Regions from separate parts of the Brevibacillus borstelensis genome, predicted to be linked through region 2. Evidence: riboswitches for the same ligand, from Rfam matches in the RefSeq annotation. Region 2 holds a riboswitch; each other region holds the start of a gene.

Region 1 (7,044 bases), 1.3 Mb from region 2:
AGGCGCTGGAGCGGATGGGACGTTTTGTCCAAAAGGTTTCTGCCAAATAAGATTGGCGTGCATGGAAAAAGGCCGGGAGCTGATCCCGGCCTTGCCTGTTGGATGGTGAGCACATCATTGCAGGAGAGCAGGAGAGCCGCCGCTTATGATTGCTCGTTGGTCAAATCCACTTTGTGCAGCGGAACGACCTTGGTTTTTTTCGTGTATTTGTAGCCCAGCCAGACGAGGATGAAGAGCGGCAGGCCGATGTACGATACAAGTGCGCCGCCCCAGTCGATCGTCTCGCCGGTAAAGGCGGTGTAGTTTTGGCCAAGCACGACGATGAGGCAGATGATGAAGGCGAGGATCGGTCCAAACGGGAACCATTTCGCCCGGTAAGGCAGTTGCTTCAGATCGTAGCCTTGTGCCAGATACGCCTTGCGGAAGCGGTAGTGGCTCACCGCAATCCCGAGCCAGGCGATAAAGCCGGACATCCCGGAAGCATTCAAGAGCCAGACGTAGACGGTGCCATCCCCGAACAGCGAGGACAGAAAGGCAAACATCCCGATAAGCGTTGTCAGCAGGAGGGCGTTGGTCGGCACGCCGCGGCTGTTCACTTTGGCAAAAAGCTTGGGAGCTCTTCCTTCTTTGGCGAGAACATACAGCATCCGCGTAGACGCGTACATCCCGGAGTTGCCCGCCGAGAGGACGGATGTCAAAATGACGGCGTTCATGACAGAAGCGGCAAAGGCAAACCCCGCTTTTTCAAACACCAGCGTGAACGGGCTGACTGCAATGTCCGTAATGTCGCTGTTTATGAGATTCGGATTGTCGTACGGGATCAGCATCCCGATGACGAAGATCGCAAAAATATAGAACAGCAGGATGCGCCAAAAGATTTGCTTGATGGCTTTCGGAATGTTGCGGGCCGGGTCCTCGCTCTCGCCTGCGGCAATCCCGACCAGCTCGGTTCCCTGGAAGGAAAAGCCGGCGATCATGAAGACGCCGAGCATCGCCATAAAGCCGCCGCTGAACGGCGCATCTCCCTTGGTAAAGTTGTGGAAGCCGACTGCTTCGCCGCCCATAATGCCAAAAATCATCAATACGCCGACGATGATAAAGATGATGACCGTACTTACTTTGATCAAGGAAAACCAATATTCGGATTCGCCGTATCCTTTTACTGATAACATATTTAAGCCAAACATAAGGACGAGGAAAAGCGCGCTCCAGAGAATGGACGGCGTGTCCGGGAACCAGTATTTCATGATGAGCGCACCGGCTGAAAGCTCGACGGCAATCGTGATCGCCCAGTTGTACCAGTAATTCCATCCGAGCGCGAAGCCGAGGGACGGATCGACAAATTTGGACGCATAAGTGCTGAAGGAGCCGGATACCGGCATGAACGCCGCCATCTCACCGAGGCTCGTCATCAGGAAAAAGACCATCAGGCTGATCGCTATATAGGCAACCAAAGCACCGCCCGGACCGGCAGAGTGAATGGAGCCGCCGCTCGCCAGGAAAAGTCCGGTACCGATCGATCCGCCGATGGCGATCATCGTCAAGTGACGGGCTTTCAATCCGCGTTGCAATTGATTGGAAGACATAAAATAAAAACACGACCTTTCTCTTGATTTGCGGGAAGGAAGGCCGGAAATAAAAATACCACCACAAGCCAAAAACGGCAAAAGGGCGGTATGATCCAATCCCCACCAAGCCTTCACGGAAGATAGCACACCACGCTTGCTCGGCTGGCAAACGTGACAGTTCTGTCCCTTGTCGGGTACAGCCCCAGCCTGTGTGTACAGAGAATACACGGCAGACTTCGGCAGCTTTTCCTTCTTCTGGAGTCATCAATCTTCTCTGGATCTCGTACAGAATAATATAAAAGCCGCGACCTCTATCCTCATCGTGTCTGATGAGGATAATTGCTATGAGATTATGTTATGGTTCAAGTATATGGGTTTTTCCTTTAAAATCAAGTGTGATTTTGTGGCAGTGAGGTCCGGGACATCGCGACGGTCTATTATTTTTGGTTTATCGAAGCTGGAGAAGGGTACGAAGGAAAAGAGGGCCATGCTCTGACAGTATGAAGATTATGGTGTGGATATGACAGCTAATGGGATCGCAGGCTGCAAAAAAATGTGTAACAGATGCTACAAAAACCATCTAGTCATCTGAGTCTTTATTCATGGTAAAATAGTACCATAATTAGGAATGTTAGATGTCTTCCCTTCAAAGACACTGCATAGCTCGAACGCAAATAAAGGAAAGAGGTGAGCCGTTTTCATGAAGCGGAGTCTGCATCGACTGTTTTTGATGTGCCTCGCATTTCTGATCTGCTTTACCGGTTTTTCGCTGGAATGGACAAGCAGTCCTGCTATGGCTGCGTCGGCGGTAAATCGCACGAACGATCCGTTAAACGGGGATTGGTCCAAGCCGTATGCCGTAAAGTACGATACGACAGAGGCCGATCTGATGGTCCGGGTCGGGGATATCGACAATCTGGGCGGAGGCTGGCCGAACGGCTACGATCCATTTTCGGGAAAAAGCACAGGGGCCCCATATCCGAAAGTAACTCACCAGCCGACCGATCCGGCAGGAACGGACCAGCTGATGGTGATCAGCTCCTTTCAATATCCGGATTTGCGGAACCCCAAAAATGATGCCAATGATCATGTGGCGGACGGCTATACCCGAAACAATTACAGCAAGACAGCCAATCCGGTCGTTCCCATCAAGGTAACCTTTGACACGAAAAACACCCCGATCGAAGGGGCCATTCTCCAGATGTTCATCAATGACTATCAGCCGCGGAAGTATCCGGGGCGGGTCAAATATACAGCCGAGCTGAACGGCGTCCGGGCGCCGTTTCTGGAGAACGTTATCAACTCGCTCAACCAGCATGGGCCGATCGGAAAGCTGATCAGCGTCCAAATTCCGGATGAATACCTGCCGCTCTTGAAGGACGGAAGCCTGACCATCCTTCTCGATGACAAGACGACGCGAAATCCGTACGGAGACGGCGCAGCCATCGATTTTGTCAAGCTGCTGATCAATCTCGGAGAGTACAAGCACACCGGTACGATCAAAGGCAAGGTTACGGATTCGGGCTCGCCTCCCAAGCCGCTCGCGGGTGCTGTCGTATCTGCCGGGGGAATTGTTTCGGCAGTGACGAATGCGAAAGGCGAGTACATCCTCCAGGATGTCCCCGCAGGTCTGGTCTCTGTGGAAGCGGCCAAGGACGGGTACATCCCGCAGCTCAAGCTGATTGAAAACTTTGAGGCAGGAGACACCGCTATACTGGACTTTCAGCTCGCCCCGCAGCCAAGCGACAACGCCTACCTGCAAAATCTGACGGTAAAAGGGGAGACACTGGTCCCGCTTGAGCCCGGCTTTGACAGGTCGCAAGGCAGCTATGACGTTCATTTGAACAGCCATGTCCAAACTGTTGCGATCACCCCCACGCTCGAAGACAGCAGGGCGAGCATGACCGTAAACGGAGAGGGTCATCAGAGCGGCCCCCCCAAGGTGATCCCGGTCAAGCCGGGTGCGACCAAGGTCACGATCGTCGTCACGGCGCAGGACGGAAAGACGAAACGCACATACGAGGTGACGGTCCATACGCCGCTCACATCGGTGGACCTCGCCCGTTCCCTGTCCGAATCGGCGATCAAGCTGGGGGAAACGAGTGTAATCCGCTACACGGTCACGCCCAAGTCCTTTTCGGCTGAAGGATTGGCCGACAAACCCGCCGGCAGAGCAACGGGGATTCGTCCGTTCTTTTTGCTGAATCAGCCGTTTGTCTACGGAAAAGTCTATGACATCGGTTATGAACTGGACAAAGTGAAGGTGAACGGAAAGGGGAATTCGAACAACGGCGGACTTGCTTTGGGTGGAAGAGGAAAAAGCCATTTTCTCAGTGTGATGAGATCGGGCTATAGCGGCGAAGTGTCTGTCAACCAACAGCTCACTACGGAACCGAGCGCAAAGCAGGATGACATTTTGGACACGCTGAAAGATTTGATCCGCTCGGGAGTCAAGGAAATCACCATTCCCCTGGTAGACGAAAGCCAGCTCGCCGATATGCTGAAGGGCCGCGATTCGGTCACGGTCAACGCCTTTGCCACTTTTGGTTTGTCTGTAGTCAACAACAGGGTAATCGCTAATTTTGCGGGCTATGGTCCGTTGCCGGAGACATTCGCCGTCACGGACGTTACGCTGACCGAGCCGTTCCCTGCGGAGGTGCCAATCGAGAGCATCGATAAGTCGTGGAGCAAGCGAAGCGACAATGGGACGCTGACGCTGAAGCTTCCGGACATCACCTACGAGCGCAAAGGGGATGTGTATCAGGCTGCGCCCGTTTCGTTTGGCATAACCGTGAAGCCGATCAGGACCGGCACGTACCTGCTGTCCGACTCGCAGCTGACGTACCGGGAAGGAAACGCGGTCAACAGCCGTTTCTTCAACAATTTGACACTGCAGGTGGATACGAATATTCCGCCAGTGACAGGACTGAAGGTCACCCCGGAAAAAGCCTCGATCCTCGTAGGGGAGACGGTCGGCTTGAAGGCCAGAATTACGCCTGACAACGCCGATCAAAGCGTGATCTGGACGTCTGCTGACAGCAAGGTCGCTACAGTCTCCTCCAACGGCATCGTCACGGGGGTGAAGCCAGGGCGTGCGGTCATTACCGCCAGAACACCGGACGGCAAATTCTCCTCCTCAAGTGAGATTACGGTAACGAGCAAGCCAGTCCTCGACCTTGCTGCGAACAATGGCTGGGATGCGATGTATCCGGAAAAAGCGGTTGTAACGGCGGAAGTCATCGATTTTCCAGAGTCGTTCCCGATGAAGCTGACAGTCAAGGTTGGCGGTGCTGAGCTCCCCGCCTCAGCGCTGTATGAAGCAAAGCCGTCTTCTTTGGGAGATGGGCGACAAAAGGTCACCTATACATTTGAAGTGGAAGCGGCTCGCAAGAAAAGCGGCGAGGAAATCGGCGAAGTGCTGAGAGTGGGGCCGACGCCTGTCCAGGCAGAGGCGAAAAACGCCAGCGGCAAATCGGCCGATCCTGTGAGCAATACCTTGCTGCTGAATCCCGTAACGGCATTTGCAGCGACACTGGAGCGAGAGGGTTCGCCATTGAATCAAAAGGGCAGCTTGAAGGCAGAGCCGACAACGCTGGTCATGGAAGACGTGAAGTTTTTCTGGATGCCCGGTGTCGACCTTTCGGAGGTGGGCGCATCCTCCCCGTGGGTTCCTTTTAATCTGGGCAACAAGGCGACCGGCATTCCCTTGAATCCCTCCGGTCCGACCACGCTTGTCGTCGGGATGTTTCAGGACTTTAACCGCGATGGAAACTATGCCCAACCGGATGGGACACCGGATGAAAATGAAATTGTCGTTCGCGAGGTGTCATTGGGACAACCTATCGTTCCGCCTGATTTTGAACTGAGCCAGGGCTTGACGCTGCCGGACAGCGCAAAAGTCATTGTCACCCCTGTCATGGATACCGTTGACGAGCATACGCAATGGTTTTACAGAGTAGGGACGGGCGAGTGGCAGTCTTTCCCGGTGGCTTTCGACAAGAACGACAAGGGGAAGGCAAGAGGAGAGTTTTTGGTCGATTACGTAAAAGTGAACGGCAAATACGTGGATACGCCGGTTGCTGTAAAGGCGGTAAATCCGCTGAATGGCGACATCCATTTGGGGATTCCCACCGTAAAAACGGCGATCATAGAAGTGCCCAAACCGGGAAGCGGCGGCGGTGGGGGTGACCCGGATTATGATGATTTGCCCAACCTTTACGTTAGAGTGAACAACGGTACAGCAGCTTTGGAAAACAGGGCTGTTCAAGTGGAGATCGGGTATTCGTTCCGAGCAGAGAAGGATCTGGAGCTGGCTGCAGCGAGATATGCGATTGGCGATTCCGATGGGGATGCGGACTTGCTGAGAGAAATCGTTGCGGGTAAAGGAACCAGTATTCTGAACGGGAAGCAAAACAAAATCGTCAAAAACCTGAAGACAAGCTCCGGTCAAAGTCAAACGTATCAGATCGCGATCTTTGTGAAGGTGAATATTTATCACTCTTTAACAGGCGAGCTATTGGAGAGCAGGCCGTATCAGAAGATCGAAACGGTCACCGTCAAAGCGAAAAACAACTTGAACTAGCAAAAAGAACCTGGAGCTGTGAAAGGCTTCAGGTTCTTTTTGGCTTGATAGGGTCGTTTCTATTTTTGGCCCGTACGGGGAGGGGCGAGACGAGGGGGAAGGCCGAAAAAGCCGAGCATCCCCGGACTCGCTCAGGATATCACTGAACGTTTACGGAACGAGCTCCACCTCGTCGGGGTGGGGACTGTACTGAAGATCGTACAGATCGACGAAGAACTCCTCGGCAACAGGCAGGCCGGGGGTCTCCTGCTCGAAAATCCTGCGGTTGAACTGAATGGCCAGACGGGAGGCGCGACGGTCGTCCTCGTTTCGTTTGGTGTTCAGCTCGATGTAGGAGGACGGGCCGCCAGTCGCAATGCCGCCCTGGATGCGGTTAAAGGAGGCAACCGAGTAGATTTCCATCGACTTTTCCGAATAGAGAAAGGCCGAGATGGGCGGAAGCGATTTCCACGCATCGACGCTGCTCGTATGATCGGTCTCCTCGGTGTAACGGGAGGTCAGGCTGATCTTGCCGGTTGCGACGATCGCCAGATTCTTGTCGTCCAGGTTGGTAATCTCCCGGATCAGCACATCGCCATCGACAAAAATGGTGCCGTTGATGCGGATGTCACCGACGATGTCCAGATTTCCTTTGATATAGATCGTTCCCTCAAAGGTGAAGGGCTCTCCGCTGTTTCTCTCGGAGGCGTCCGCATCCGGGATGAAGGAGCCCAGTCTGCCCATTTCAACCGTAGCCAAAGAATCCTCGTCCGAAGAGGCAGGTGCGATATACAGCTTGCGCACAGATCCCCCGGCCAATTCATCCCCGGTCAAGCGGGCGGTCAGGGATACGGCGGAGGAGCCGTCCAAGCCTTCCTTGCTGTCTTCGGCCAGAATCGCGATGGATTCGCTTCC
Region 2 (7,044 bases):
CATGCCCAGCTTTCGGCGGTAGGTGAAAATGTCGTGCTTCTCGTCTAAAATGTTTTCACCCTTATACATAATTTCCCCGCCGCTCGGCTTTTCCAATAGATTGATGCATCGAAGCAGCGTTGATTTGCCCGATCCGGAGGAACCGATAATCGTAACGACTTCTCCTTTTTTGACCGAAAAATCGATGTCCTTTAATACCTCGTGACTGCCAAAGTATTTGTTGACGTGTTTAATTTCTATGATGGTCTCCATATGCTCGCCTCCTTCCTCGATTATTTCTTGCCTTCTGCCTGCACGGGATTCGCCATTACGGCGTAATTGTCCGGGCCTTCCAGCTTTCTTTCGAAATAGCGCAAAATTTTCGTGACGATCAGGGTCATGATGAAATACATCACACACGCAACAAAAAAGGACTCGAAATATCTGAAGTTATTCCCGGCAATCGATTTGGTCGTGAAATACAATTCGGTGACCGAAATGACATTGAGTACGGAAGTATCCTTGATATTGATGACAAACTGGTTCCCCGTTGCCGGCAGGATATTGCGAATCACTTGCGGCAGCACGACATTCATCATCGTTTGAACGTGATTCATCCCAATCGCATGGGCTGCTTCAAACTGTCCCTTGTCAATCGAAATAATCCCGCCGCGAACAATCTCGGCCATGTACGCTCCCGTATTAATCGACACGACGAAGACGGCGGCCAGAATCCGGTCCATATCAACCCCGAACGCCAAGGCGGAACCGTAGTAGATGACCATCGCCTGCACAATCATCGGTGTTCCCCGGAAAAATTCGATATACGTAGCTAGAATGGCATTGACTGCTTTCAAAATCGCCCTTTTGGCTCCCCGCTCCGGAACGGGGATCGTCCGGATAAGCCCGATCAATAGGCCAATGATGGCTCCCAAAATCGTTCCGAGCAAAGCGATGAATAGGGTCATTCCCGCTCCGCGAAGGAACATGGGCCAGTTTTCGGAAATGATTTTTACAATCCACTCGAAGCTCATCGTTCTCCTCCGTTCATGCAGGGAAGCTCCCCTGCCCTATGCGCATAAAACCGACTGCATGGAGATGCAGCCGGTTCGAAAGCGATTATTGTGCTGCTGGTTGATTTTTGATGGCTGTATCCATGATCCTGGTACGCTCTTCCTCCGAAATGCCGGATAAAATCTCATTGATTTTTTTCGTCCATTCACTGTCTTTTTTCACGCCGACAGCGATGGCCGTATCATCTTCCGAGGTCGTAAATCCATCCGTAAACTCGACCATGGCAAAGTTCGGGTTGGCCGTGGAGGCACTGACGGCTTCCGGACGCTCAGAGACGTAACCGTCAATCATTCCGGATTCAAGCGCTACGCGCATCGCCGGGAAGTTGTCCATCGCAGGCTCCTGAACGACGCCCTCGATTTGATTGATCACGGAATAGTGGAATGTATTCAATTGGGCAGTCACTTTTGCCCCTTTGAAATCCTGGATGGAAGTAGCGTTCTCGTATTTTCCGCCTTTTTTCACGACCATGACCAAATTGGATTTATAGTAGTTGTCCGAGAAATCGATCGTTTGTTTGCGCTCTGCAGTTGGAGACATCCCTGCAATGATCGCATCGATTTTGCCGGAGGTTAATGCAGGAACAAGGCCATCCCACTCCGTTTTCACGATGACCAATTTTTTGCCCAGGCCATCCGCAATCTTTTTCGCAATTTCTACATCGTATCCGCCTGCGTACTCCGCATTGCCGTCGATTTTCACAGCACCGTTGGAATCGTCCATTTGGGTCCAGTTGAACGGAGCGTATCCCGCTTCCATCCCTACCTTGAATGTTCCCTCATCGGTTGAGGCAGATTGCGAGCTGCCTCCGCCTGCCCCACATCCTGCGAGCAAAAGTACAGCGGATAGAAACATAGCTATGAATGATGACTGTTTTTTCATGGTTCATTTTCTCCTTTGGCTTCTGGTTTTTTGGCTGAAAAAATGCAAAAAGCGACCTGAGATAGACTCAGGTCGCACTACAAACATAGTTGCCCAAATACCTCTCTTTTCCCAGATGAGATAGCACAACTCAATAAATCGGGTCATTTATTGAGACAGTCCTGCAGCTCTTAACTGCAGACCCAGCAATGCAATACCGAGAAATATTGCAAGCTTCGGCGACATTTCCTTCTCCCTGGCATCAACGCTTTCTCGAACTCCGCCAAGGACTGTTAAATATCGCAACCTCTACCTCACTGTTTTAAGTGAGGTCCATATTCAATTATGTTTTTGAGTTTACAATGTTATGTTAATTCTGTCAACCTGGGTCTTTTCTCCAAATGATGCTGGCAGACTATTTTTTGCGTTCCTGTATGCGCAAAAAGACTTATTCCTCTCATCAATGTATGGGGGCGAGGCTCTCCATGAATGTTTTCCGCTCTTCTTCGTTGCTGTTTGACTGCAGATGATAATAGCGAAGCTCGTTGTATTTCGTCTGACTGTCCAAGTCTTGTTTCGGCAGAAATACTGCTTCCCACACACCTTGTTTGTTTAACGAATTATCCATATCGACCACATAATTGCCGACTATCTCAAACCGATCATCGGATTTCTGACTGTTGCCTTTATTTGCGTACCACTCGATCATCGGATGGTAGTCGTATGTTGGTTTCTTCATTTGCAGAAGTTCAATGTACGTATCGCTGTTTACGTACGAGATTAAGAGAGACCCTTCATTTAGATCCAAGAGCGTTTTTTGTTCAGTATAACCATCCGGCAGAGACTCCGGTAAGAATACTTGAAAGCTCAGTTTTTTTATTTTATCAATGCTTACAGTAGAGCTCGCACAAGCAGCCAGCAGGAAACAGACGACGAACGGTACCAATCTCCTTATAAACATAGCATCACCCGTATTTTATCATTTGTTACTTACCATAGCGGGGACTCCCATCCTCTTCCTGTCCCTTGGAAAACAGCCTTGAGCCAATTCCACCAGCTGAGGCCGACCAGCAAACGGCTTGATTTGATTGCTTGTTACAAACTTTATGACACGAGTCATAAACATCTCTTTACAGGTGTGAATGTTCCCTCGCTCTTTTCATGGCTACACTAAGACTACATGAAATTCATACGCAAAAGGGTGAGGGATATGGAACAACGCAAAGAAAGAATCCGTCTTCTTGATATTCTGCGAGGCTTTGCAATCCTCGGGACGTTAGGGACAAACATATGGATTTTCGCCCATTTGGGGGATCTTACCTACCTTACGACATATGATTATTCTGGGTGGTGGGCAAAAGACGATCTCATCAGGATGATCGTGTTATTTCTCGTCAACGGGAAGCTGCTGGGATTGTTGACAATCATGTTTGGAGTAGGACTTGAGCTAAAATATCAGCAAGCCATTCGCAAAGGGAACGCTTGGCCTGGAATCTATATTTGGGTATCCTCGCTTTTATTCCTGGAAGGCTTGCTGCATTTTACCCTGGTCATGGAGTATGACATCTTAATGAGCTATGGCATAACTGCAATGATCGTCGCCTACATCGTCAAAGGCGGCGACCGCTTGATATCCATAACGATGAAAGTGCTTGGAAGCCTGCATGCAACTGCCATCCTGGGGATCCTGGTGATTAGTCTGATTGATGCCAATATGACACTGCGCGGTTCTGACGAAGTCATCGCTCTTTATAGAGACGGCTCTTGGCTGCAGCAAGTCCATTATCGCCTGTCTCATTTCGTCCCGCTTAGATTGGAAGCGATCTTCACGATTCCCATGAATGTCTTTTTATTTTTGCTTGGCGTTCGCTTCATGCGTGCGGGGGTCTTTTCTCAAGATGAGAACGGCAAAAAACAGCGCGACAAGCTTTTCAAACTGGGAATGTTTATCGGCTTGCCTTTAAACCTGTTGATTTTTATCCCTGGAGGCGTTTTTGATCTCCCTGTTCGCTATTTATTCGCGCCCCTTCTTTCCGTAGGGTATTTGGCGATTATTGGAAGAATGATACAATATACGAAGTTGAATTGGCTTTGGGGCCTTCTTGAAAATGCCGGAAAAATGTCTTTAAGCTGCTATGTCATGCAAAATATCATTTGTTCCATTCTTTTCTACGGTTGGGGTTTTGCTCTTGGCGGAAAGCTGGATTCCGTGACAATTATCGTAGTTTGGATCGGAATATCCGTATTCCAAATACTGTTTGCAACGGCATGGCTTCAAGGTTTCAGGTTTGGACCTATGGAAACGCTCCGTAGACGTGCAATAGGGATTTTCGATACGAGATAACCGCTCTGGAGGCTATCAATGATAAGGAAGCTCTACCCGAGAGAACAAATCAAAAACTATCTGCTCTTAGATGTCATATCGGTTGTGTTTTTGTTTTATTATGTTCTACGTTCGAATTCAACGCTTGGTCTCTCGGGAAGCTTCATTCTTCTGCTGGCATTCCTCGTTTCATTTTACATGGGGCTTTGGTATCGGAATCTATACCTTTTGGCGGCCGTTCTCACCGGCTTTGTTACGCTTGCTCTGCTCGGTATGTATGTCGGTCCGAATCTCCTGTTTTATGGGTTCATCTTTGCTGATCTTCTGGGAAGATCAAAGTCCAAATGGCATATTGGTGTAGGGATTGCAGCCATCGCCCTCATGTTTATGGCTGTTTTCTGGAAGAGAACGGGCAACCTTCTCGATGAGAATTCGATCCTTCTCCCGTTTATGATTATTCAAATGTTTTTTCCGATTGTGATTTATATCAAAGAAAAAGCGAAGACCCTGCAAGGTGAGTTGGATGCCGCAAATAAACAGCTCGGAAAATTTATCCAACAGGAGGAAAGGCAGCGTATCGCGAGAGATCTGCATGATACACTGGGGCAAACCCTGACCATGATCAAATTGAAAAGCGAGCTGGCTACAAAATGGATAGACAAAGATCCCTCGCAGGCCAAGGAAGAGCTGAAGGATATCCTGGCCACATCGAGAATCGCTTTGAAACAAGTCAGAGAACTGGTCTCTGATATGAAATTCACCTCTCTGGCAAATGAAATAGAGCATTCCCGAGAGCTGCTGCACACAGCGGGTATCGAATTTGAAGTCGTGGAAAAGGGGAAGCCTCCGCTGTTATCCAGTGTGGAGGAGACGATGGTCGCTCTCTCTATCCGCGAAGCCATGACGAATATCGTCAAGCACAGCCGGGCCAAGCGGTGTACGCTACAATTGGAAACCATGGACAATCATTATTGGGTAACGATTACCGATGACGGAGTCGGGCTTGTAAACCAAAAAAGCGGAAATGGAATTCAGTCGATGAACGAGCGGATGCAAGCTCTTCACGGAACCTTCATCGTAACTGATTCGCCTACGGGCGGAACCGTTGTTTCCATGAAGCTTCCGCTCCGTCGGCAAGGAAAGGAGGACCCTGCGCTATGATTCGCGTCGTCATTGCAGAAGATCAACAAATGCTTCGCGGCGCCTTCGCCTCTTTGTTAAAATTTGAAACCGATATTGAGGTGCTGGCAGAAGCTTCGGATGGGAAGCAAGCCTGGGAGGCAATACAAAAGCACCAGCCTGATGTGTGCGTGCTTGACATCGAAATGCCTCTTATCAGCGGTCTTGAGTTGGCCGAGCTGATAAGAAGAGCCAACCTGCCCTGTAAAATCATGATTGTCACGACCTTTGCCCGTCCCGGCTATTTAAAGAAAGCGATCGATGCCCAGGTGGATGGCTACTTGCTAAAAGATGAACCGATTGATTTTCTGATTGAATCCATCCGCAAAGTGATGAAGGGAGAACGCGTGGTCAGCACGGATTTGGCGGCAACACTCTTTATGAAAGAGGAAAATCCGTTAAGCGAACGGGAAATCGAAATGCTGCGCCTGACCAAAATAGGAATGACGACAGATGACATCAGCAAGGCCCTGTACTTAACAAAAGGAACCGTGCGAAACTATTTATCTTCCGCGATACAAAAGCTGGAAGCCGAATCGAGACAGCAGGCCGTGCAAATTGCCGATGAGAAAGGGTGGCTTTAAATCCCTATACCGAGAACTTAAGCGCCTTGTTGATCAGAAACAAGTACTCCCGCAGTTCTTTTTCCATGCTGAAATGGGACAAATATCTCTGTAAATGGTTCGCAACGATACCTAAAAATGCTCTGCAAGCTCTTTGCCTGTAACCGTCCCTTTTTTGGAGATGATCAGGACCATGGAAAGTAATCGATCTACCCGCATTGTTATGTATCACGTTGGTTGCCAACGCTTCCTCCCTTGTTTTTGTGCGGCCTGCGCGCTTGTTTGGAAAGCTTTTGAGAATACTTTTTCGCCAAAAGCACCGCTTCTGCCTTCGATTGAGAAAATAAAATCGGGACATCGCTTACCAATGTCCCGATTATCGTGATTATTCTATTTTTGCCCGATACTCTATCAGTTCGTGTGTTCATCATCCGTGTCCGCAGCCAATGGAGCGGCCTTGCTGACGCCAAAAGCGTAATAGCTGATCACGACAATACCCAGGAAAACAATACCCGCAATCAGGGAGACGCGTGTTTCATCGTTAATCCACATGCCGATCAGTACCATGATCAAAAATGCGATCGTCGCGTAGTTTGTCACCGGAGCAAACGGCATTTTGAATGGATGGTTGGCCATTTCCGCTCCTTTTGCTTTTCTGAAACGGATTTGACTGATCAGGATGACAAACCATGGAACCATACCGGGAAGCACGCTTGCGCTGTACACATACACAAACAGATTTTCCGGCGCAATGTAGCTCAGAACAACGCCTACGAACAAGCCGACCAGAACGCCGATCGTTCCGAGCAAAGGCACGCCGTTGCCGGACAGCTTCGTAAATATTTTGGGAGCCTGTCCGTTTACACCGAGCGTATACAGCATGCGTCCCGCACTGTAAATGCCGCTGTTGCAGCCAGACATCGCAGCCGTAATGACGACGAAGTTAATAAGCCCCGCCGCAGCCGTAATCCCCACTTTCGCAAAGGTTGCCACGAACGGACTGCCGATCGCGTCCAATTGATCCCACGGGTAAACGGTTACAATAACAAAGATCGCGCCAATATA
Region 3 (7,044 bases), 1.9 Mb from region 2:
TAATCGAGCAGGTAACGCTGTGTCTTGAACTCCGCGAACCCGGGCTCGGGAATTTGATGCAGATCTCTGCGGATACGGACAAACGTCGAAACACTCACGCTGCTACGCCTCCTTTCCGGCCGCCAACTGGCTCATTTCGCGGGTGAAGGCTTCCATAAAACGATCGACATCTCCGCGGGTCAGCGTAAGCGGCGGGAGCAAACGGACAATGGTTTTTTGCGTAACATCGACCAAAATCCCCTCCTCCAGCAAATTTTGCTGAAGCCGGCTTACTTCCTCCGGTGAAACCGAGAGCGGGATTCCCACCATCATTCCCTTTCCGCGAAGCGATTGCAGCTGCTCAGGAAAGGCTGCCCGCAGATCTTCCAAACGATCCCACAGGTATTGCGTCACATCCTGCAATTGACTTTGGAACGCTGCGTCCAACAGTTCGTCCAGAACTGCATTCCCCAAGGCGGCAGAGAGCGGTGACGGCGCAAACGTGGTGCCGTGATCACCCGGCTTGAACAAGTCTTGCAGTTTTTCGCCTGCGATGACACCCCCGAGCGGAAGCCCGCCCCCTACTCCTTTGGCAAAAAGAATGAGGTCCGGTGTCACAGCAGCGTGTTGAAAAGCGAATAATTTGCCTGTCCGTCCCATTCCTGTCTGAATCTCATCCATTGCAAACAAAGTGCCTGTCGCCTGGCAGATCGCCGCCACTTCCTGCAAATAGCTTTCAGCCAGAGGGACGACACCGCCCGAGCCCAGCACCGGCTCCATCAAAACGGCAGCAGGACGGCGTTCCTCACAGACAGCGCGAAGCTGATCAATGTCTCCTGCCTTCAGCTCATAGACCGGAAAATCGGGCTGAGGAAAATCCTGATAGACGTGAGGCTGTCTGGTCAGGCGAAGAGCTCCCAATGTCCGGCCGTGAAAGCTGTTGGACAGAACCACGATGCCTGAGCGTCCCGTACCTTCGGCAGCCGTCCATTTGTGAATCAGCTTGATAGCCGCCTCGGTCGCTTCTGCTCCGGAATTGGTAAAGAAGACTTTCCCCGGGATGGTATGCTCGATCAGCCTCTGCGCCAGCTTGATCGCAGGGGGATTGAGGAAAATATTGGAGATGTGCAAAAATTGCTCCCCTTGCTCCCGCAGGGCCTGAATAATCCGCGGGTGAGAGTGGCCGAGCACGTTTACGGCAAGTCCGGTAAACAAATCGAGATATCCCTTGCCATTCGTGTCGTAGAGGTAATTTCCCTCGCCCTTGGCGATAGCGATCGGCAGTCTTTTGTACGTAGAGACGATGTATTGTTGATCAAGCGAACGCCAGTCCATGCCTACCCTCTCCCTTACAGCTGTCTCAGCTCCTGCTTGATCTCCGTCTTGGAGCGTGTCTTTTCGTCGATTTGCTTGATAATGCGTGCGGGCGTACCAGCTACTACCACATTCGGCGGAACGTCCTCGATAACGACAGCTCCTGCGGCTACAACGGAGCCTTTTCCGACGCGAACCCCTTCCAAAATGACCGCATTTGCTCCTACCACGACATCGTCTTCGATAACGACCGGAGACGCAGATGGCGGTTCGATCACGCCGGCAATGACAGCACCTGCGCCGATGTGGCAATTTTTCCCGATCGTTCCGCGTCCGCCGACGACGACGTTCATGTCGATCATGGTGCCTTCTCCGATGACGGCTCCGATGTTGATGGAAGCTCCCATCATGATGACAGCGTTGTTGCCGATGCTCACCTGGTCGCGAATGATTGCGCCTGGCTCAATGCGTGCCTGAATGTTTTTTGTATCCAAAAGCGGAATCGCAGAGTTGCGGCGGTCGCTCTCCACTACATAATCCGCGATTTTATCCGCATGCTGCTCCAGAACAGGCTGGATTTCCTTCCACTCCCCGAAAACGACTCCCGTGCCGCCGTTCAAAAAGGCTTTTGCGCTGGGACCGAAGTCGATGCCGTCCAAATCCCCTTTGAGGTATACCTTTACAGGCGTTTTCTTTTCGCTTTTTTGAATAAACGAGATAATTTCATTGGCATCCATCATGTTCACAGTACTTCTCCTCCACTTTTCTTGAAATGAATGTAGAAAAAGCAATGAGTGCAAACGCTATACTCATTGCTTTTTGATACCGGACAAGCAAACGTAAATAGCGCTCCATAAGAGAAACTTCTCCTATGACAGGATGATCATTATTCACGAGCACCCCAGCCCTGCCGCCAATGGGGATGCGGCCAGAACTTCGGCGCTTTGGCCTTTTCTCCTCTTCCCTTTCCCCATTCCTGATGAAAAGAAGTACTCATCCGCAGCGCGCCTCTATTTAGAAGGCAATATGCAATTGTTCAGCTTTACTTACCCTGTACTGTACCAAATTCCGTACCCGGTGGCAACTGTTGAATCGAGAGTGGGCCGCTCCTGCTGGACGGCATTGTCAGCGACTCCCTTTTCCCTCTTTTCAACAGTCCTGATTCATGCTAAACTTTCCATCCACCCTATATGTGAATAGGAGGCTGAACCTGAAGATGTTTGCACCTTCTGCGTTTCTTGTTCGTCCCTTGTCTGCAAGCGATGCCCCTGCCCTGGCCTCTTTGCGGCAACAAAACCACCAATTTCTGCAGCCTTTTGAACCCATCCGCCCCGCTTCTTTTTACACAATTGAAGCGCAGTACCAGCAGTTGGAGGAGGCAGAGCGAAGCTTTCGCGAAGGGACAGGCTATTCGTTCGGCATTTTCGTCGGCCCTGATCAAACCCTCGTCGGCCGCGTCAACCTCTCCAATATCGTGCGCGGAGCCTGGCAAAACGCTACACTCGGCTATTTCCTCGATCAATCTCATAACGGCAAAGGAATAATGACCAGAGCAGTAGGAGAAGTCATCCGATTTGCGTTTACCGAAGCAAAGCTTCACCGGGTTCAAGCTGCGGTCATGCCGCGCAATACAGGCTCGATCAAGGTTCTTGCGAAAAACCGATTTCGCGAAGAAGGACTGTCGCTTCGCTATTTGCAAATCAACGGTAAATGGGAGGATCACCTGATCTTTGCCATTACCGCCGAGGAGCTGGAGACGACGTAGGAGCGGCAGCATCACTTAATCTGGACGGTTGCAATTCAGAAAATCGGTTCAATAATTCGGTTCGGCGTTTGGCTGGGCAATTTGTTCGGCCGATTCGGCCATTTGGGCTTTTGTTCACACTACAGCTACGCCTCCGTGCCAAGCCGCTCGAGAATCCTTCTCTTGCGATACAGCATCATGCCCGTCTCCGCCACGTCACGGACAGACGAGCGATTCAGATAAGCGCCGAAGAGCATTCCCGCGACCGGTACGATCTGAAACAGCTTTTTCCACCCGAAATTTTCCGTGTAGGTCACCACTACCTCTCGCCAGCCCTGAAGCTGAGAGAGTACATCCCGCTCTTTGGAAGGATTGTCGAAAGAAGACAGCTCCTCCAGGATCGCCTGCTTTCCTACAATATCCGAGGAAGCGAACTGCAGACATTTGACAATAAACAGCCGCTCCCGCTTGTCCTGCGGATCATAGCCGTAGCAAATCGCCATCTCCTGCAGTACCTTTAGCGAGGTGCCCAGCAGCAGAGGAATGTCGATTGCAAGCGTAAAGATGCCGCCAAAGCCTGTGGTGGCTCCTTGTACGGCTGCAAAGGTGGCACGCGACTCGCTCAGCTCTGCGGCGATTTTATCCATTTGCGCGAGTGGACGCTGATTGATCGGAAGCGTTTCTAGCGACTGCTCGTCCTTCCTCGGGAACGCTTCCTGAAAGCGGGTGTGGATATCCCGCTCACGTACCAGGTACTTCCCTCCGTTCTCCAAAAAGGCAACCAGTTCGTCGACGGCTGTGCCAAGTTTGTCCCGCACCACGTTTGGCGTGATCCGGTCCAGAAAGACAAAGGGGAGGCGCCCAAGCTTTTCCCAAAACCACAGATCGTTCTGGTCTGATTCCCATTTCCTTACCTCATCCAACTTACGGGTTAGTGTCACTCGATCTTCAAGCTCCACGATCCGTTCAACCCCTTTGCCGTTTATCGCGTTTCGTCTGCTTGTTTACGAGGCATCGGGTCCGCAAGCATTCCTTTGCGAATGCTTCCAACTCCGAGAGTGAATCAAAACCCGAAAAATCCTCAATTTCTTTTACGACTCCCAGCTTGAGATGTTTCACTTTTCCTTCTTCCATGCGAAAGCCAAGTTTGTAGAGGATGCCCCACTCTTCCTCCGTCATTGCCGTTCCCTCCCTGATCTTTCTTTCCCAAATCCTCGAAGCACGTCAGAAAAAATTAGGAAGGTTCAGGGTTTTTTCCTTTGCGAAGCTCGGTTATTCCCTCCTTGCAGACACCGTAGGATAACCACGAGCACCCCTCGCATAAATGGGCCAAATCATCTGGGGATACTCTCTCGCGTGTCCTTTGCACGAGTTCCGACTTGAGATAAACCTCCCCTGGCGTGATTCCCAGGTGCCGAAACACATTTTGATCCAGCGTTTGGACATGCTCCTCCGAATCAGGAGCCGCTTCGCAGCGCGTCGATCCTTTATGAGGACAGACTTGACACGTTTCATCGAATCCTTTTACGACTTGAATCGGAAAGTCTTGCTCATTGTCGCGGATTCTCTCTACAATCTCCCCCATTTTGACAACAAAGTCAGGACTGTATCCCATTCCGCGAAAACCGTGGACACACAGCAAATGATGCCCGCGCAAAACAACTGGTTCCATCCTTCATCCTCCCTTATCGTCTGCCTGAAGGCATTGTTTCGCAAATGCAAATAGAAATTTCCTATTACTTTTATACTTATTATAGATTTGACTAATACCCTTTTTGCTGGTAAAAACAAAGCAAGGAGGGGGTTCACATGACTGATACGCATTCATGGAATTCGCAATTGTACGACACGAAAATGAGCTTTGTTTCCGCCTTTGGCAAAGGCATCCTGGATTGGCTTCAAGCGAAACCGGGCGAGTCTGTCCTCGATATCGGGTGCGGGACGGGCGACTTGTCCCATGAGCTGGCGAGCATGGGGGCCAAACCGACCGGAATTGACTTCTCTGAAGAAATGATCGATGCCGCGCGAAAAAAATATCCGCATCTTCCTTTTTATGTTGCGGACGCTCATACTTATCGTACAACCGAAACCTTCGATGCCGTCTTTTCCAATGCCGCCTTGCACTGGATGAAGCAGCCCGAGAAGGTGGCTGAAAGCATTTGGATTGCGCTTCGTCCCGGTGGGCGCTTCATCGCCGAGTTTGGCGGAGCCGGCAATGTGGAAACGGTTATCGAAAAGATCCGAATCGTGCTAAGCTCAGCCGGCATTGATGCATCTGAAAGAATGCCCTGGTACTTTCCCAGTATTGGCACTTATTCCACTATATTAGAGCATCAAGGCTTCTCTGTCACTTGTGCGCAGCTTTTTGACCGCCCGACTCCCCTGCCTGACGGAGAAAACGGCATTCTTCACTGGCTGAACGCTTTTTGCTCCCCCTTCTTCACCGGGATGTCCGCTGGCGAAAAAAAGGCCGCATATCGGGACATCGCCGAAGAGCTCAAGCCTCATCTGTTTCACGACGGCTCTTGGGTCATCGACTACAAACGGATCAGAGTGGCTGCTGTCAAACCATTTGAAAAGGAGATTTCCTGATGCGCCTTGGCTGTTTGCACGCCCATCACTCCAATATCGCCCTCATTTCTGATGGTTTGTGTATCGACGGTTTGGCGTTGACCCATTTTGTCGACCCCGGCGTCCTGATTCGCTCAGAGCTTTCGGGACATTTTCCCGACGAGGCGTCGAGAGCAAAGATACGGGAACAGCTGCAATGGATCGCCGCATGCGGCGTGGACGCGATTCTCATTACTTGCACTCAGTACATTGCAGGCATGCAGCCTGAAGATGAAAATTGTGTAGAGCTGCCCATCATCAAGCTGGACGAACCATTTTTCCACGACGTATCCAGCTCCTCCGGCTCTCACCGTCTGCTTTTTTCAAACCCTGCTACGATCAAAGGGACCATGGCGCGTTACCATTCGTTCGCACACGTGCGTTCTTCGGAGACAGACGTACGTGCAGAGCTCGTTCCCGACTCATTTCCTTTGCTGATGAGCGGACGAACAGCGGAATACCGCGAAGCCATCTATCATGGCTTGCAAGTATTGGCCAAGCGAGGGGAGCCGGAGAGCATTTCCGTGGCCCAATTGTCCATGGTTCCTGCTGCCGAGCTGTTCGAAGCAAGCACCGGGCGGCCGATCGGCAATCCGCTAAAAAGCTTGCGGGCCGAAATAGAGAGAATCTTGTTTCCTTCATAATTTCATAAAAAACCGCCCGGCTGTCCATGAATAGAGACATCGGGCGGTTTCCCCTTTATTTGCGGTTCGCTCCAGCCTGCTCCGGCTACATTTCTCCGCCGAGCATCATCAAAACTTCATCTCCGGCTGCAAGCCCGCTCTTAATCTCAACAAATTCCGATCCTTCGATCCCAATCTCCACTTCTTTCGGTGTCGGTTCTCCGGACGCCGGATCTTTCACCATGACCTGTCCTTTCCCTTCTTCCAGGACTTCAACAGCCTGCATGGGGAGTCGGAGCACATTTTCTTTCTTCTCTACGAAAATATCGCAGTCCCCGGTCATTCCGTGCTTCATCTCGTTCGTATCGGACAGTTCGATTTTCACAGCAAATCGAACCGTCTTGTCTTCCTTTGTACCTTCTTTTGGCACTTCGATTACTTTTCCTGTAAACGGCTTGTTGCCAAAAGCCGAGACATACACTTCCGCGTGCTGCCCTACCTTGATCGACGGGATGTCCAGCTCGTCCACAGCCGCGATAAAGTAAACCGCGCTCGTATCCATGATGACCGCAGCAGGCTTGCCCGAGTCAGGTGTTTCGCCTGCCGTTACATTGAGCTTGGTAATTACCCCGCTGATTGGCGCCGTTACTTGTTTTTTTGCGATGTCCCGTCGCTTTTGCTCCATCGTCAGCTGGGACTCCTTCAGCGCCAGTTCTTTTTCCTTCAGTTCCAGATCGACGGAGGTCATGTCCATTTTTGCAATGAGCTGTCCTG

Evidence for each region. Region 2 has a riboswitch for lysine ahead of V5G20_RS01800 (transporter substrate-binding domain-containing protein). Riboswitches for the same ligand answer to the same signal wherever they lie in the genome.
Region 1: linked by a shared signal. The riboswitch ahead of V5G20_RS22200 (amino acid permease) and the one ahead of V5G20_RS01800 (transporter substrate-binding domain-containing protein) in region 2 are both predicted to bind lysine.
Region 3: linked by a shared signal. The riboswitch ahead of dapD (2,3,4,5-tetrahydropyridine-2,6-dicarboxylate N-acetyltransferase) and the one ahead of V5G20_RS01800 (transporter substrate-binding domain-containing protein) in region 2 are both predicted to bind lysine.

Annotation. Positions count from the first base shown of each region.
Region 1 is NZ_CP144922.1:4,634,598-4,641,641, reverse strand. It holds gene V5G20_RS22205 (aminotransferase) at 1-50, shown strand, start outside; gene V5G20_RS22200 (amino acid permease) at 144-1,586, opposite strand; lysine riboswitch at 1,702-1,890, opposite strand; gene V5G20_RS22195 (cadherin-like beta sandwich domain-containing protein) at 2,269-6,150, shown strand; gene V5G20_RS22190 (hypothetical protein) at 6,301-7,044, opposite strand, start outside.
Region 2 is NZ_CP144922.1:338,580-345,623, reverse strand. It holds gene V5G20_RS01810 (amino acid ABC transporter ATP-binding protein) at 1-252, opposite strand, end outside; gene V5G20_RS01805 (amino acid ABC transporter permease) at 273-1,013, opposite strand; gene V5G20_RS01800 (transporter substrate-binding domain-containing protein) at 1,099-1,935, opposite strand; lysine riboswitch at 2,049-2,234, opposite strand; gene V5G20_RS01795 (hypothetical protein) at 2,375-2,653, opposite strand; gene V5G20_RS01790 (DUF418 domain-containing protein) at 3,125-4,258, shown strand; gene V5G20_RS01785 (sensor histidine kinase) at 4,277-5,398, shown strand; gene V5G20_RS01780 (response regulator transcription factor) at 5,395-6,000, shown strand; gene V5G20_RS01775 (amino acid permease) at 6,391-7,044, opposite strand, start outside.
Region 3 is NZ_CP144922.1:2,276,525-2,283,568, reverse strand. It holds gene V5G20_RS10625 (N-acetyldiaminopimelate deacetylase) at 1-98, opposite strand, end outside; gene V5G20_RS10620 (aspartate aminotransferase family protein) at 103-1,314, opposite strand; gene dapD (2,3,4,5-tetrahydropyridine-2,6-dicarboxylate N-acetyltransferase) at 1,329-2,039, opposite strand; lysine riboswitch at 2,130-2,314, opposite strand; gene V5G20_RS10610 (GNAT family N-acetyltransferase) at 2,510-3,058, shown strand; gene V5G20_RS10605 (EcsC family protein) at 3,184-3,996, opposite strand; gene V5G20_RS10600 (hypothetical protein) at 4,004-4,216, opposite strand; gene V5G20_RS10595 (DUF1284 domain-containing protein) at 4,272-4,709, opposite strand; gene V5G20_RS10590 (class I SAM-dependent methyltransferase) at 4,847-5,629, shown strand; gene V5G20_RS10585 (hypothetical protein) at 5,629-6,291, shown strand; gene V5G20_RS10580 (efflux RND transporter periplasmic adaptor subunit) at 6,377-7,044, opposite strand, start outside.